Regions from separate parts of the Streptomyces sp. NPDC018026 genome, predicted to be linked through region 1. Evidence: riboswitches for the same ligand, from Rfam matches in the RefSeq annotation. Region 1 holds a riboswitch; each other region holds the start of a gene.

Region 1 (4,412 bases):
GCAGGCTCGGGTCGGGCGTGAAGAGCCACTCCAGCATCTCCTCGGCCGTGAAGCCGTCGTCCCGCAGCAGCGTCAGGGTCCCGACCAGGCCCTTGACGACCTTGTCCTCGTCGATGAAGGCCGCGGGGATGTGCAGCGCGCGGTTCTCACCGCGGCGCACGGCGATGAGCTGGCCCTCCTTGATCAGCTGGCGTACCCGGGTCACCTCGACGCCGAGCATCTCGGCGATGTCGGGAACGGTGAGCCAGGCGGGCACGAGAGCATCGGTCTTTGCGTCAATCTCGGTCACGCCTCCAGCCTGCCACCTGGCACTGACAGTCGGAAACCTGGCTACGCCGAGGCCGCCGTCGCCGCCTTCAGCGGCTTCGCCGGGTCGGCCAGCAGGTCCGGGTCCATCGGCGTACCCGCCTGGATCAGGCGCCTGCCCTGTGCCAGGTCGCGGGGGCGGCCCACCGCGAGCAGGGCGACCAGGCGGCCCTCGCGCAGCCAGCAGACCGTCCATGCCGGGCTCGCGGGGTCGCCGCGCCACAGGGTGGTGTCGGCGGCGGTGTGGTGACCGGCGTACTGGACGAAGCGGCCGAACTGCTCGGACCAGAAGTAGGGCACCGGGTCGTAGGCCGCCGGGGCCTCGCCGCCCGGGGCGCCGACGATGCCGGCGGCGACCGTGCGCGGGCCCTGGAGGGCGTTGTCCCAGTGGTGCACCAGCAGCCGCTCGCCGTAGCGCGCGGAGGGGAAGGAGGCGCAGTCGCCGACCGCGTGGACGTCCGGCGCGGAGGTGCGCAGGCGGTCGTCGGCCAGGACCTCGCCGTGCGCACCGAGGGCGATGCCGGACCCGGCGAGCCAGCCGGTGGCCGGGCGGGCGCCGATGCCGACGACGACCGCGTCGGCGGGCAGCCGGGTGCCGTCGGCGAGGACGACCCGGCCCGGCTCACCGGGGCCGCCGGACTCGACGCGCTCCACGCGCGCGCGGGTGCGCAGTTCGGCGCCGGCGTCGGCGTACCAGGCGGTCATCGGCGCGGCGACCTCGGCGGGCAGCGCGTCGGCCAGCGGCCGGTCGGCGGCCTCCACCACGGTCACCGCGCAGCCCGCCTCGCGCGCGGCGGTGGCGAACTCGGCGCCGATCCAGCCCGCGCCGACGACCACGACGTCGTGCTGCCGGGCGAGCACCGGCCGCAGCCGTTCCGCGTCGTCCAGGGTGCGCAGCAGGTGCACGCCGGGCACGCCCTCGGCGCCGGGGAGCCGGACCGGTTCGGCGCCGGTCGCCAGGACGAGGACGTCGTACGGCACCGGCCCCTCGGAGGTGTCCAGGACGTGCTCCGCGGGGCGGACGCCCAGGGCCTCGCGGCCCAGCCGCAGGGTGATGCCCAGTGCCTCGAAGTCGACGTCGAAGGCGGAGCCCTCGGCGGTGCCGAGCAGGACGGCCTTGGACAGCGGGGGGCGGTCGTACGGCTGGTGCGGCTCCGCACCGATCAGGGTCACGGGGCCGGTGAAGCCCTGTTCCCGCAGGGCGACCGCGGTCTGCACGCCCGCCATCCCGGCGCCCACCACGACCACACGGCGCTCCGCGTCCGCCGCCGGCCGCTGTCCCCGGTCCCGTTGGTCCTGTGGTTCCCGTCGTTCCCGTTCCCGCGTCTGCTCGCTCACCCGATCACCATAGACACCTGGCGTTTCGCCGGTCGGTGCCCGTACGCCGTGGACCGGCCGGCGACGCCCCCGGCCCCGGGAGGCTCCCTTACAAGGGCGGCGGCCGGCGGGCTAGGGTGGCCGACGCAAGGCACTCGCGGGAGCCCGGACGCACCGGGCTGAGAGGGAGGCTGGCGGCCTCCGACCGTACGAACCTGATCCGGGTCATGCCGGCGAAGGGAGGGGCTGGACGCCCATGTCGTCTCCATCACACACGCCTCCGCACACACCTCGTACGTCCCGTACGCCCGACGTGCTGGTCGTCGGCGGCGGGATCATCGGGCTCGTCACCGCCTGGCGGGCCGCGCGGCGCGGGCTGGTCACCGCGCTCGTGGACCCCGAGCCGGGCGGCGGGGCGGCCCAGGTGGCGGCCGGGATGCTGGCCGCCGTCACGGAGCTGCACTACGGCGAGGAGACGCTGCTCGCGCTGAACCTCGCCTCGGCCCGCCGCTATCCGGAGTTCGCGGCCGAGCTGGCCGAGCTGACCGGCCACGACCTCGGTTACCGGCGCTGCGGCACACTCGCCGTCGCGCTGGACGCCGACGACCGCGCCCACCTGCGCGAACTGCACGCGCTCCAGCAGCGCTCCGGCCTGGAGTCCGAGTGGCTGTCGGGGCGTGAGTGCCGGCGTCTGGAGCCGATGCTCGCGCCGGGCGTGCGCGGGGGGCTCCGGGTGGACGGCGACCACCAGATCGACCCGCGCCGTCTCGCCCACGCGCTGGTGGCCGCCTGCGAACACGAGGGTGTGGTCTTCCACCGGGTGTGGGCCGAGCGGCTCACCGTCGGGCGCGGGGAGCGGGCCACGGGGGTCGTCACCGCCGACGGCACGGCGCTGACGGCCGGGCAGGTGGTGCTGGCCGGGGGCAGCCTGAGCGGGCGGCTCGGGGGCGTGCCGGAGGCCGTGCTGCCGCCGGTGCGGCCGGTGAAGGGGCAGGTGCTGCGGCTGACCATGCCGCGGACGCCGGGGCCGCTGCTGAACCGGACCGTGCGCGCCGTGGTGCGCGGCAACCACGTCTACCTGGTGCCCCGGGAGAGCGGCGAGCTGGTCGTCGGCGCCACCAGCGAGGAGCTGGGCTGGGACACGACGGTCACCGCGGGCGGCGTCTACGAACTGCTGCGCGACGCGCACGAGCTGGTGCCCGGCATCACGGAGCTGCCCCTGACGGAGACCCGCGCGAGTCTGCGTCCCGGCTCCCCGGACAACGCCCCGCTGCTCGGCCCGACCGCTCTGGACGGCCTGCTGCTCGCCACCGGCCACTACCGCAACGGCGTCCTGCTCACGCCCGTCACCGGCGACGTCATGGCGCACGCGCTGACCACCGGGGAGCTGCCGGAGGAGGCCCGCCCCTTCACGCCCCGGCGCTTCGACGCCGCCCCCGCACTGCCGGTACTCCCGGCCCTCTCGGACCTCTCGGACCTCTCGGAGCAGCCCGTATGAGTCACGTGACCGTCTCCGTCAACGGCGAGCCGCGCGAGGTGGCTCCCGGCACTGCCCTGGACGCGCTGGTGGGCACGCTCACCGCGGCCCCGTCCGGAGTGGCCGCCGCCCTGAACGAGACCGTCGTCCCGCGCGCGCGGTGGTCGGCCACCGCCCTGGCCGACGGCGACCGCGTCGAGATCCTCACCGCCGTCCAAGGAGGCTGACCATGGCCGACGATCCCTTCGTCCTCGGCGGCACGACGTACGCGTCCCGCCTGATCATGGGCACGGGCGGGGCGCCCAGCCTGGACGTGCTGGAGCGCGCGCTGGTGGCCTCCGGGACGGAGCTGACGACCGTCGCGATGCGGCGGGTGAACGCCTCGGTGCACGGCTCCGTGCTGTCCGTGCTGGAGCGGCTCGGCATCCGGGTGCTGCCGAACACGGCCGGCTGCTTCACCGCCGGGGAGGCGGTGCTCACCGCCCGTCTCGCGCGCGAGGCGCTCGGCACGGACCTGGTCAAGCTGGAGGTCATCGCCGACGAGCGCACCCTGCTGCCGGACCCGGTCGAGCTGCTGGACGCGGCGGAGACGCTGGTGGACGACGGGTTCACCGTACTGCCGTACACCAACGACGACCCGGTGCTCGCGCGGAAGCTGGAGGACGTCGGGTGCGCGGCGGTCATGCCGCTGGGCTCGCCGATCGGGTCCGGGCTCGGGATCCGCAACCCGCACAACTTCCAGCTGATCGTGGAGCACGCGCGCGTGCCGGTGATCCTGGACGCCGGGGCCGGTACGGCGTCGGACGTGGCGCTGGCGATGGAGCTGGGGTGCGCGGGTGTGATGCTGGCCTCGGCGGTGACGCGGGCGCAGGAGCCGGTGCTGATGGCCGCCGCGATGCGCTCCGCGGTGGAGGCGGGGCGGTTGGCTCGGCGGGCCGGGCGGATTCCGCGGCGGCATTTCGCCGAGGCGTCGTCTCCTGCGGAGGGCTTGGCGGTGCTGGATCCGGAGCGGCCCGCCTTTGAGTGACCCGGCGCCGTCCCGGGGTCTTTTCTCCCACCCCCGCACCACCCGTTTCCAGTCGGGCAAGAAGTGGACCACTCGCGTGGGGGTGCGCCGCCGTCGGCGGCGCACGGTGCGTGGGAAGCGTCACAGATGCGCTTCAGTCCCGGTGCGATTGCGTTCGGCGACGCGGGGTGTCGGTGTCGGCTCGTAGACTCCCTGCGTGGACACGACCCTTCAGGACCCTCTCGTCGGGCAGGTGCTCGACGGCCGGTACCGCGTCGAGGCGCGGATCGCGGTCGGCGGGATGGC
Region 2 (4,412 bases), on a different contig from region 1:
AACTCAGTGAGTCCTGATCTGAGCTTCGCGATATTCAGTGGGCAGCACGCGATCTGTGCCGTGGAGCCGGACGGGAGTGTCCGCTGGGAGTACGGCCACGAGTGCTGGGGAAATCGGGAGCACGATCACACCATCGCCGACCACATCTGTGGCGGTCTGGAATCCGGATCGGTCCGGGTCTCGGATGACGGGACTCTCGTCTGGGGGCACGTTCGTGGCTCCGAGTACGAGGAGTGGTTGGTACTCGATGCCATCACCGGCAGGGTTGTGGGCCGGACTCCTCTGGACAGCGCGGCAGCCGGCTCTGTACACATTGCCCACCCGGACGGGAAGCACGTGGGACTGAGCATCGGCTTGGGGCAGGACGGATCGATGCTCTACTGGGCGCGGTGGGAGCAAGGCAACCTGCACAGCTGGCACATGAACGACGACGACCGCATCCTCGTCGACATCCACCCATCGGGCACCAAGTTCCTGACCTTGGACCACAACTGCGGGGACCTCTCCGTCCACGCATTTCCTTCGGGAGCCGCAATGGCGACCGTCGACGATTCCGCCGTCCCCCCGCTCCAGCCCGAAGACGGAGACGAGGACTACGAGAACGAAGACCCCGCGTACTGGGACTACTACTGCGGGCACATCGACTCAACCTCAGTCCTGGCCTCGACCACTGAGGCCGACGAGGAGCACGGTGAGGGCCGTCACTGGCTGCTTGACTCGGCCACCTTGGAGGTAGTGGGGCAGGTCGGCTACCCGTGCCCCATAGAAGGACCGGCCCGCCCACTTGGTGACGGAACCTGGCTCACCCACGACGAGGCTTCCGGACAACTGACCCGCTGGGCCGTCTCCGCTCGGTAGCAGGTCCAGGCGTTGCGCCGGAATGCCGTTCCGCACTCCGGCACGACGCATCTGCAGCCGCTGTCAGTCTGCCATCGGCAGGTACACCCGGTTCCCGCTCTCCGCGAACTCTTTCGACTTCTGGAGCATCCCCGCAGCGACCTCCTCAGCCGTCGCCCCCGCAGCCGCCGTGCCGCCGAACTGCTCTGTGATGCTTTGACTAATCTTCATCGAGCAGAACTTGGGCCCGCACATGGAGCAGAAGTGGGCCGTCTTGGCGGGCTCGGCCGGCAGTGTCTCGTCGTGGAACTCCCGTGCCGTGTCGGGGTCTAGGGCCAGGTTGAACTGGTCCTCCCACCGGAATTCGAACCGGGCGTCCGACAGCGCGTCGTCCCACTCCTGTGCACCTGGGTGACCCTTGGCGAGGTCGGCGGCATGGGCGGCGATCTTGTAGGTGATGACGCCGGTCTTGACGTCGTCACGGTTGGGCAGGCCCAGGTGTTCCTTGGGCGTGACGTAGCAGAGCATGGCCGTGCCCCACCAGGCGATCATCGCGGCACCGATGCCGGAGGTGATGTGGTCGTACGCCGGCGCGACGTCCGTCGTCAGCGGGCCGAGGGTATAGAACGGAGCTTCATCGCAGATCTCCTGCTGAAGATCGATGTTCTCCTTGATCTTGTGCATCGGGACATGTCCCGGGCCCTCGATCATGGTCTGTACGTTGCAACGCTTGGCGATCCGGTTGAGTTCCCCGAGCGTGCGCAGCTCGGCGAACTGCGCCTCGTCGTTGGCGTCCGCGATCGACCCCGGACGCAGGCCGTCGCCGAGGGAGTAGGTGACGTCGTAGGCGGCGAGGATCTCGCAGAGTTCCTCGAAGTTCTCGTAGAGGAACGACTCCTTGTGGTGCGCCAGGCACCACGCCGCCATGATCGATCCGCCGCGCGAGACGATGCCCGTCTTGCGGTTCGCGGTGAGGGGTACGTACGGCAGGCGCACGCCCGCGTGGACCGTCATGTAGTCCACGCCCTGCTCGGCCTGTTCGATGACGGTGTCCTTGTAGATCTCCCAGGTCAGCTCCTCGGCGCGGCCGTCGACCTTCTCCAGGGCCTGGTAGAGCGGCACGGTTCCGATGGGGACGGGGGAGTTGCGCAGCACCCATTCGCGGGTGGTGTGGATGTTGCGGCCGGTGGAGAGGTCCATGACCGTGTCGGCACCCCACCGGGTCGCCCAGGTCATCTTGTCCACCTCCTCCTCGATGGAGGACGTCACCGCCGAGTTGCCGATGTTGGCGTTGACCTTCACCAGGAACCGCTTGCCGATGATCATCGGCTCGATCTCGGGGTGGTTGACGTTGGCGGGCAGCACGGCACGTCCTGCGGCGATCTCTTCGCGGACCACCTCCGGGGAGACGTTCTCCCGGACGGCCACGTACTCCATCTCCGGGGTGATCTCCCCCTGTCGCGCGTACGCGAGCTGCGTGACCGCGTTGCCGTCCCGGCCCCGGCGCGGCTGGCGCGGGCGGCCGGGGAAGACGGCGTCGAGGTTGCGCAGGCCGCCGCGGGGCGAGGTGTGCTTGATTCCGTCGTCCTCGGGCCGGACGGGGCGGCCCGCGTACTCCTCGGTGTCGCCGCGGGCGATGATCCAGTTCTCCCGCAGCGGCGCAAGGCCCCTGCGGACATCGGTGTCGACGTGTGGATCGGTGTACGGGCCCGAGGTGTCGTACAGCGTGACCGACTGCCCGTTGGTGAGGTGCACCTGACGGACCGGCACCCGCAGATCGGGGCGCGAGCCCTCGACGTACGCCTTGTGCCAGCCGATGGACTTCCCGGCCTCCGCGTTGTCCGCGGTGCCTGCGGTGTCCGCCTGGGCGGTGTTCTGCGTGGAGGCAGGCGTGCGTGCGTCCTTGATGGTCATGAGACCTACTCCCTACGCCGGCATTACCCGGTAACAGGTTCGGCGGTCGACGCAGCGGCTTCCGTCCGTCGACGCTTCGTGGGATACGTCACTCGATTTCGGTGACGTTTCCCGTGAAACATCGCTGGGACGGAGGTCAGCGCCCTCTCAGCCCGGTGCTCCGAGCTCCCGCGTGTACAAAGGTGCCTCCACGCTAGCGCCCATTCGGGCGCGGTGAACAGAGGGCCCCCCTCGTTCTTGCGATGATCGGGCGGTGACCACACCGCAGCCCCCCTCCTTTCCACCGCGCCGGCCCCGCCGCGGACCGAACGCCGAAGAGGGCGACGGCCGGACAGTCGGCCACGTCCCCGGCGTCGCCGCCGCCGCGAACGCCGGCAGACATGAGACGGGTTACGGACACGATGCGGACCATGGGCACGGTGCGAGCGGTGGGCACGGTGCGGGCGGCGGACACGGCACGGGCGGTGGGCACGGTGAGGGCGGCGGGCACGGTGTAGGCGGCGGGCACGGGCACTCGCACGGGCACGGACCGGCGGCTCCCGTCTCCCGGCATCTGCGGAAGGTCATCGCCGCGATCCTCATCCCCTTCACCGCGGCCGTCCTGGTCGGGCTCGCGGTGCTGTGGCCGGGCGGCGCACCGGCGCACGAGCGCACCGGCGTCGGCTTCGACCGGCAGACGCAGCAGGCCACCGTCACCAAGGTGGTCGAACTGAGCTGCCAGTCCGTCAACGCCTCGGGCGGTGTCCCGACCGGCGACACATCCACCGCCGAGGGTTCCTCCGCGGTGCAGCAGGCGAACGGCGACTGCAAGCGGGCGACCATCCGCGTCGACACCGGCGACGACAAGGGCCGCACGTTCGACGAGATCGTGCAGCCGGACCAGTCACGGCAGTTGCACGAGGGCCAGAAGGTGGTGGTCGCCTACGAGCCCTCCGCGCCGAAGGACCTGCAGTACTCGGTGACCGACATCAACCGCCGGCTCCCCCTGGCCCTGCTCGCCGGCATCTTCGCCCTCGCCGTCGTGGTCGTCGGACGGCTGCGCGGGCTCATGGCGTTGGTCTCGCTGGCCATCAGCTTCCTGCTGCTGAACTTCTTCATCCTGCCCGCCATCCTGCAGGGCTCCAACCCCCTGGTCGTGGCGGTGATCGGGTCCAGCGCCATCATGCTGATCGCGTTGTACCTGTGCCACGGGCTGTCGGCCCGCACATCCGTGGCGGTGCTCGGCACTCTGATCTCGCTACTGCTGATCGGCGTACTCGGGTCGCTCTTCATCGGCTGGGCCGCGCTCACCGGCAACACGGACGACAACACCGGCCTCATTCACGGCCTGTACCCGTCCATCGACATGAGCGGCCTGCTGCTCGCCGGGGTCATCATCGGTTCGCTCGGTGTCCTGGACGACGTGACGGTCACCCAGACCTCGGCGGTGTGGGAACTGCACGAGGCCAACCCGACGATGGGCTGGCGCGGTCTGTACCGCGCGGGCATCCGCATCGGCCGCGACCACATCGCCTCGGTGGTGAACACGCTCGTCCTCGCCTACGCGGGCGCTGCGCTGCCCCTGCTGCTGCTGTTCTCGATCGCGCAGAGCGGTGTGGGGACGGTCGCCAACAGCGAGCTGGTGGCGGAGGAGATCGTGCGGACGCTGGTCGGCTCGATCG
Region 3 (4,412 bases), on a different contig from region 1:
GGCATGTCTAGAACTCCCCGCTCCGGTCGGTCCGCAGCCGCTCCAGCACCACCAGGGCCACCGCGCACACCAGCATCAGAATCGTCGAAAGGGCCATCGCCTGGCCGTAGTTCATGTCCCCGGGCCGGCCCAGCAGGCGCGCCACGGCGACCGGCAGCGTCGGGTTGTCGGGCCGTGCGATGAACACGGTCGCGCCGAACTCCCCCAGCGACACCGCGAAGGCGAACCCGGCCGCCACCAGCAGCGCCCGCCGCACCATCGGCAGGTCCACCTCGCGCCACACCCGCCACGGCGACGCGCCCAGCACCGCGGCCGCCTCCCGCAGCTGTCCGTCCACCGCCCGCAGCACCGGCAGCATGGTCCGTACGACGAACGGGACGCCCACCAGCGCCTGCGCGAGCGGCACCAGGATCCAGGAGGACCTGAGGTCCAGCGGCGGTTCGTCCAGCGCGATCAGGAACCCGAAGCCGACCGTCACGGCCGACACCCCGAGCGGCAGCATCAGCAGCGCGTCGAACCCGCGCACGAAACGGCCCGCGTCGCGCCGGGTGAGCGCGGTCGCGGCCAGCGCGCCGATCACCACGGCGATGGCGGTGGCGGCGACGGCGTACTGGAGGGAGTTGCCGATCGCCTCGATCGGCGGGACGAGGAAGGCGCCGCCGTCCTCGCGGGTCAGCGCCCGGTAGTAGCCGAAGCCGGACGCCCCCAGCGACCGCTGGACCAGTACCGCCAGCGGCAGCACCAGCAGGACGGCGATGACGCCCAGGACGCCGGCGAGCAGCGCCCACTGCCCGGCTCCGCGCGGCCGGCGCGCGGTCGTGGCCGCGTCCACGAGCCGCAGCGCCGTCTCCCGCCGCCGCACCGTCCAGGCGTGCACGGCGAGGACGGCGACGACCGCCGCGAACTGGATCAGCGTCAGGACGGCGGCCGTGGACAGGTCGAAGACCTGCGAGGTCTGGCGGTAGATCTCCACCTCCAGGGTGGAGAAGGTGGGCCCGCCGAGGATCTGGACGACTCCGAAGGAGGTGAAGGTGAACAGGAAGACCATCAGCGCGGCGGCGGCCACGGCGGGTGCCAGCGCGGGCAGTGTGACCTGCCGCCAGGCCCGCAGCCGGGAGGCCCCGAGCATCCGCGCGGCCTCCTCCTGCCGCGGGTCGAGCTGCGCCCACAGTCCGCCGACGGTGCGGACGACGACGGCGTAGTTGAAGAAGACGTGCGCGAGCAGGATCGCCCACACCGTGGTGTCCAGGCGCAGGCCCCACAGCTCGTCGAGCAGCCCGCCGCGCCCGACCAGCGCCAGGAACGCCGTACCGACGACGACCGTCGGCAGCACGAACGGCACGGTCACCACGGCCCGCAGGACCTGCTTGCCGGGGAAGTCGAAGCGGGCGAAGACGTACGCGCCGGGCAGCGCGACGAGCAGCGTGAGCCCGGTGGACGCCAGGGCCTGCCAGGTGGTGAACCACAGCACGTGCCGCACGTCCGACTGTGCGAGCACGTCCCCGATCCGCCCGAGCTGCCAGACCCCGTCGACCTTCAGTCCGCGGGCCACGATGGCGGCGACGGGGTAGGCGAAGAACACCGCGAAGAACGCGACGGGCACGGCCATCAGGCCGAGCCGGGCCGCGCTCCCGCGGGCGGTCCGCGCCGCCTTCCTGCCCTCCCGGCTCACTTCAGTACGAGCGAGGTCCACGACTTGACCCACTGGTCGCGGTTGTCGGCGATCTTCGCCGGGTCGAGGGTCTGCGGGTCCTTCGCCTGCGGCCCGAACTTCGAGAACACCTCGGGGACCCGCGCGCCCTCCCGCACCGGGTAGACGAACATGTTCAGCGGCATGTCCTCCTGGAAGGACTTGCTCAGCAGGAAGTCGAGGAGGGCCTTGCCGCCCTCGGGGTTCTTCGCGTTGCTGAGCAGACCCGCGTACTCGACCTGCCGGAAGCAGGTGCCGTCGGCGACGCCCGTGGGGGCGGTGTCCGGCTGCGGGTCGGCGTAGACGACCTCGACGGGCGGGGAGGAGGCGTAGGACACGACGAGCGGACGGTCGCCCTTGGCCTTCTTGCCGCCGGCCGAACCGGAGAACTCCTCGTTGTACGCCTGCTCCCAGCTGTCCACGACCTTGACGCCGTTCGCCTTGAGCTTCTTCCAGTAGCCCTCCCAGCCGTCGTCTCCGTACTGGGCGGCGGTGCCGAGAAGGAAGCCGAGGCCGGGCGAGGAGCTGCCCGCGTTCTCGGTGACGAGCAGGTCCTTGTACTCGGGCTCGACCAGGTCGTCGAAGGACTTGGGCGGGGTCAGCCCGTGCCGGTCGAAGTACGCCTTGTCGTAGTTGACGCAGATGTCGCCGGTGTCGACGGGCGTGACCCGGTGCTTGTCCTGGTCGGCCCGGTACTCGGGCCGGACGAGGTCGGCCCCCTTGGCCTCGTACGGCTGGAACAGGCCGTTGTCGAGGGCGCGGGAGAGCAGGGTGTTGTCGACGCCGAAGAAGACGTCGCCCTGCGGGTTGTCCTTGGTGAGGACGGCCTTGTTGACGGCCTGGCCCGCGTCGCCGTCCTCCAGGACCTTGACCTTGTAGCCGGATTCCTTCTCGAAGGCGGCGATGACGTCCTTGGACGCGGCCCACGAGTCGTGGCTGACCAGAGTCACGGTCTTGGAGCCGCCGGAGCCGCTGCCGTCGCCGCCGTCGTCGGACGACGATCCGCAGGCGGCCAGCGTGCCGACCATGCCGAGCCCGACGGCCAGGACACTGACCTTCTTGGTGATGCTCACTGAATTCCTCCTGGGTGACCAGGAGAAGACGCGGCCCCGCCCGGGACCCCTGGCGAGGGTCCCGGGCAGGGCGCAACAGCTCGAGTGGTGACCGATCTCCCTACCCAGAATGACCTGGGCCAGGTTCGGAGGGTCTGCGGCCGGTGCCGCACTCTCAGCGCTGTGGCGCTCCCCTGTCGGAATATGAAGATGTGACGACTATGACGATGTACTGGGCGTGCTGGATGTACTACTGATACTTCCGCCGGTCAGGTTACCGCTCGCTCGCGGCGAGCTGACCACACGCCCCGTCGATCTCCTGCCCACGGGTGTCCCGGATCGTCACCGGCACACCGTGCGCCGCGATGGCCTCCACGAACGCCTTCTCGTCCTCGGGCCGGGACGCGGTCCACTTGGAGCCGGGCGTCGGGTTGAGCGGGATCAGGTTGACGTGCACGGGCCTGCCCTTGAGCAGCCGCCCGAGCCGGTCGCCGCGCCAGGCCTGGTCGTTGATGTCGCGGATCAGGGCGTACTCGATGGACAGCCGGCGCCCGGACTTCGCCGCGTACTCGAACCCGGCGTCCAGCACCTCGCGCACCTTCCACCGCGTGTTGACGGGGACGAGGGTGTCGCGCAGCTCGTCGTCGGGGGCGTGCAGCGAGATGGCGAGGCGGCACTTGAAGCCCTCGCCGGTGAAGCGGTGGATCGCCGGGACGAGACCGACCGTGGAGACGGTGATGCCGCGCTGGGAGAGTCCCAGCCCGTCGGGCTCGGGGTCGGTGAGCCGGCGGATGGAGCCGACGACGCGGTTGTAGTTGGCGAGGGGCTCGCCCATGCCCATGAACACGATGTTGCTGAGCCGGGCGGGGCCTCCCGGGACCTCGCCGTCCCTGAGCGCCCGCATGCCGTCCACGATCTGGTGCACGATCTCGGCGGTCGACAGGTTGCGGTCCAGGCCGGCCTGGCCGGTGGCGCAGAACGGGCAGTTCATCCCGCAGCCCGCCTGGGAGCTGATGCACATGGTCACCCGGTCCGGGTAGCGCATGAGCACCGACTCGACGAGCGTCCCGTCGAACAGCTTCCACAGCGTCTTGCGCGTGGTCCCCTGGTCGGTCGACAGATGCCGCACGACCGTCATCAGCTCGGGCAGCAGCGCTTCCCGCAGCCCCTCGCGCGAACCGGCGGGGATGTCGGTCCACTGCTCGGGGTCGTGCGCGTACCGCGCGAAGTAGTGCTGCGAGAGCTGCTTCGCGCGGAACGGCTTCTCACCGATCGCGGCGACAGCCTCCTTGCGCTCGGCAGGCGTGAGATCGGCAAGGTGCCGCGGCGGCCGCTTCGCTCCGCGGGGTGCGGCAAAGGTGAGCTCACCGGGGGCTGGACGGGCCACGGTCGGACAACTCCTCATGACGGCGGGCCTGTGGCAACCCCCCGCTTTCTGCGGGGACAACGGCAGGGCCGTGCCGAAGCCAGGAGACCTCACTGGGACACCCCCGCGTCGGCGGGGACACACGGAAGGGCCCGCGGCAGACGCCGCAGGCCCTTTCCATGCTACCGGATGACTGTCAACCCACCCCGACGAAGATCACCAGCAGCAGCCACACCACCGGCGCCGTCGGGAGGAGGGAGTCCAGCCGGTCCATGATGCCGCCGTGGCCCGGCAGGAGGGTGCC

Evidence for each region. Region 1 has a riboswitch for thiamine pyrophosphate ahead of thiO (glycine oxidase ThiO). Riboswitches for the same ligand answer to the same signal wherever they lie in the genome.
Region 2: it holds a riboswitch for thiamine pyrophosphate, as region 1 does, so the genes downstream of both, thiC (phosphomethylpyrimidine synthase ThiC) here and thiO (glycine oxidase ThiO) in region 1, are expected to answer to the same signal.
Region 3: it holds a riboswitch for thiamine pyrophosphate, as region 1 does, so the genes downstream of both, ACH4D3_RS31895 (thiamine ABC transporter substrate binding subunit) here and thiO (glycine oxidase ThiO) in region 1, are expected to answer to the same signal.

What each region holds. Positions count from the first base shown of each region.
Region 1 covers NZ_JBIRFY010000015.1:65,055-69,466, reverse strand. Annotated here, with positions in the region: gene ACH4D3_RS33760 (Rv2175c family DNA-binding protein) at 1-289, opposite strand, end outside; gene ACH4D3_RS33755 (NAD(P)/FAD-dependent oxidoreductase) at 331-1,644, opposite strand; TPP riboswitch at 1,771-1,882, shown strand; gene thiO (glycine oxidase ThiO) at 1,880-3,121, shown strand; gene thiS (sulfur carrier protein ThiS) at 3,127-3,327, shown strand; gene ACH4D3_RS33740 (thiazole synthase) at 3,330-4,127, shown strand; gene pknB (Stk1 family PASTA domain-containing Ser/Thr kinase) at 4,324-4,412, shown strand, end outside.
Region 2 covers NZ_JBIRFY010000009.1:192,676-197,087, forward strand. Annotated here, with positions in the region: gene ACH4D3_RS26975 (hypothetical protein) at 1-858, shown strand, start outside; gene thiC (phosphomethylpyrimidine synthase ThiC) at 922-2,751, opposite strand; TPP riboswitch at 2,744-2,933, opposite strand; gene ACH4D3_RS26985 (YibE/F family protein) at 3,005-4,412, shown strand, end outside.
Region 3 covers NZ_JBIRFY010000013.1:112,784-117,195, reverse strand. Annotated here, with positions in the region: gene ACH4D3_RS31905 (ABC transporter ATP-binding protein) at 1-5, opposite strand, end outside; gene ACH4D3_RS31900 (ABC transporter permease) at 8-1,693, opposite strand; gene ACH4D3_RS31895 (thiamine ABC transporter substrate binding subunit) at 1,669-2,763, opposite strand; TPP riboswitch at 2,843-2,948, opposite strand; gene rlmN (23S rRNA (adenine(2503)-C(2))-methyltransferase RlmN) at 3,017-4,147, opposite strand; gene ACH4D3_RS31885 (phosphatidate cytidylyltransferase) at 4,305-4,412, opposite strand, start outside.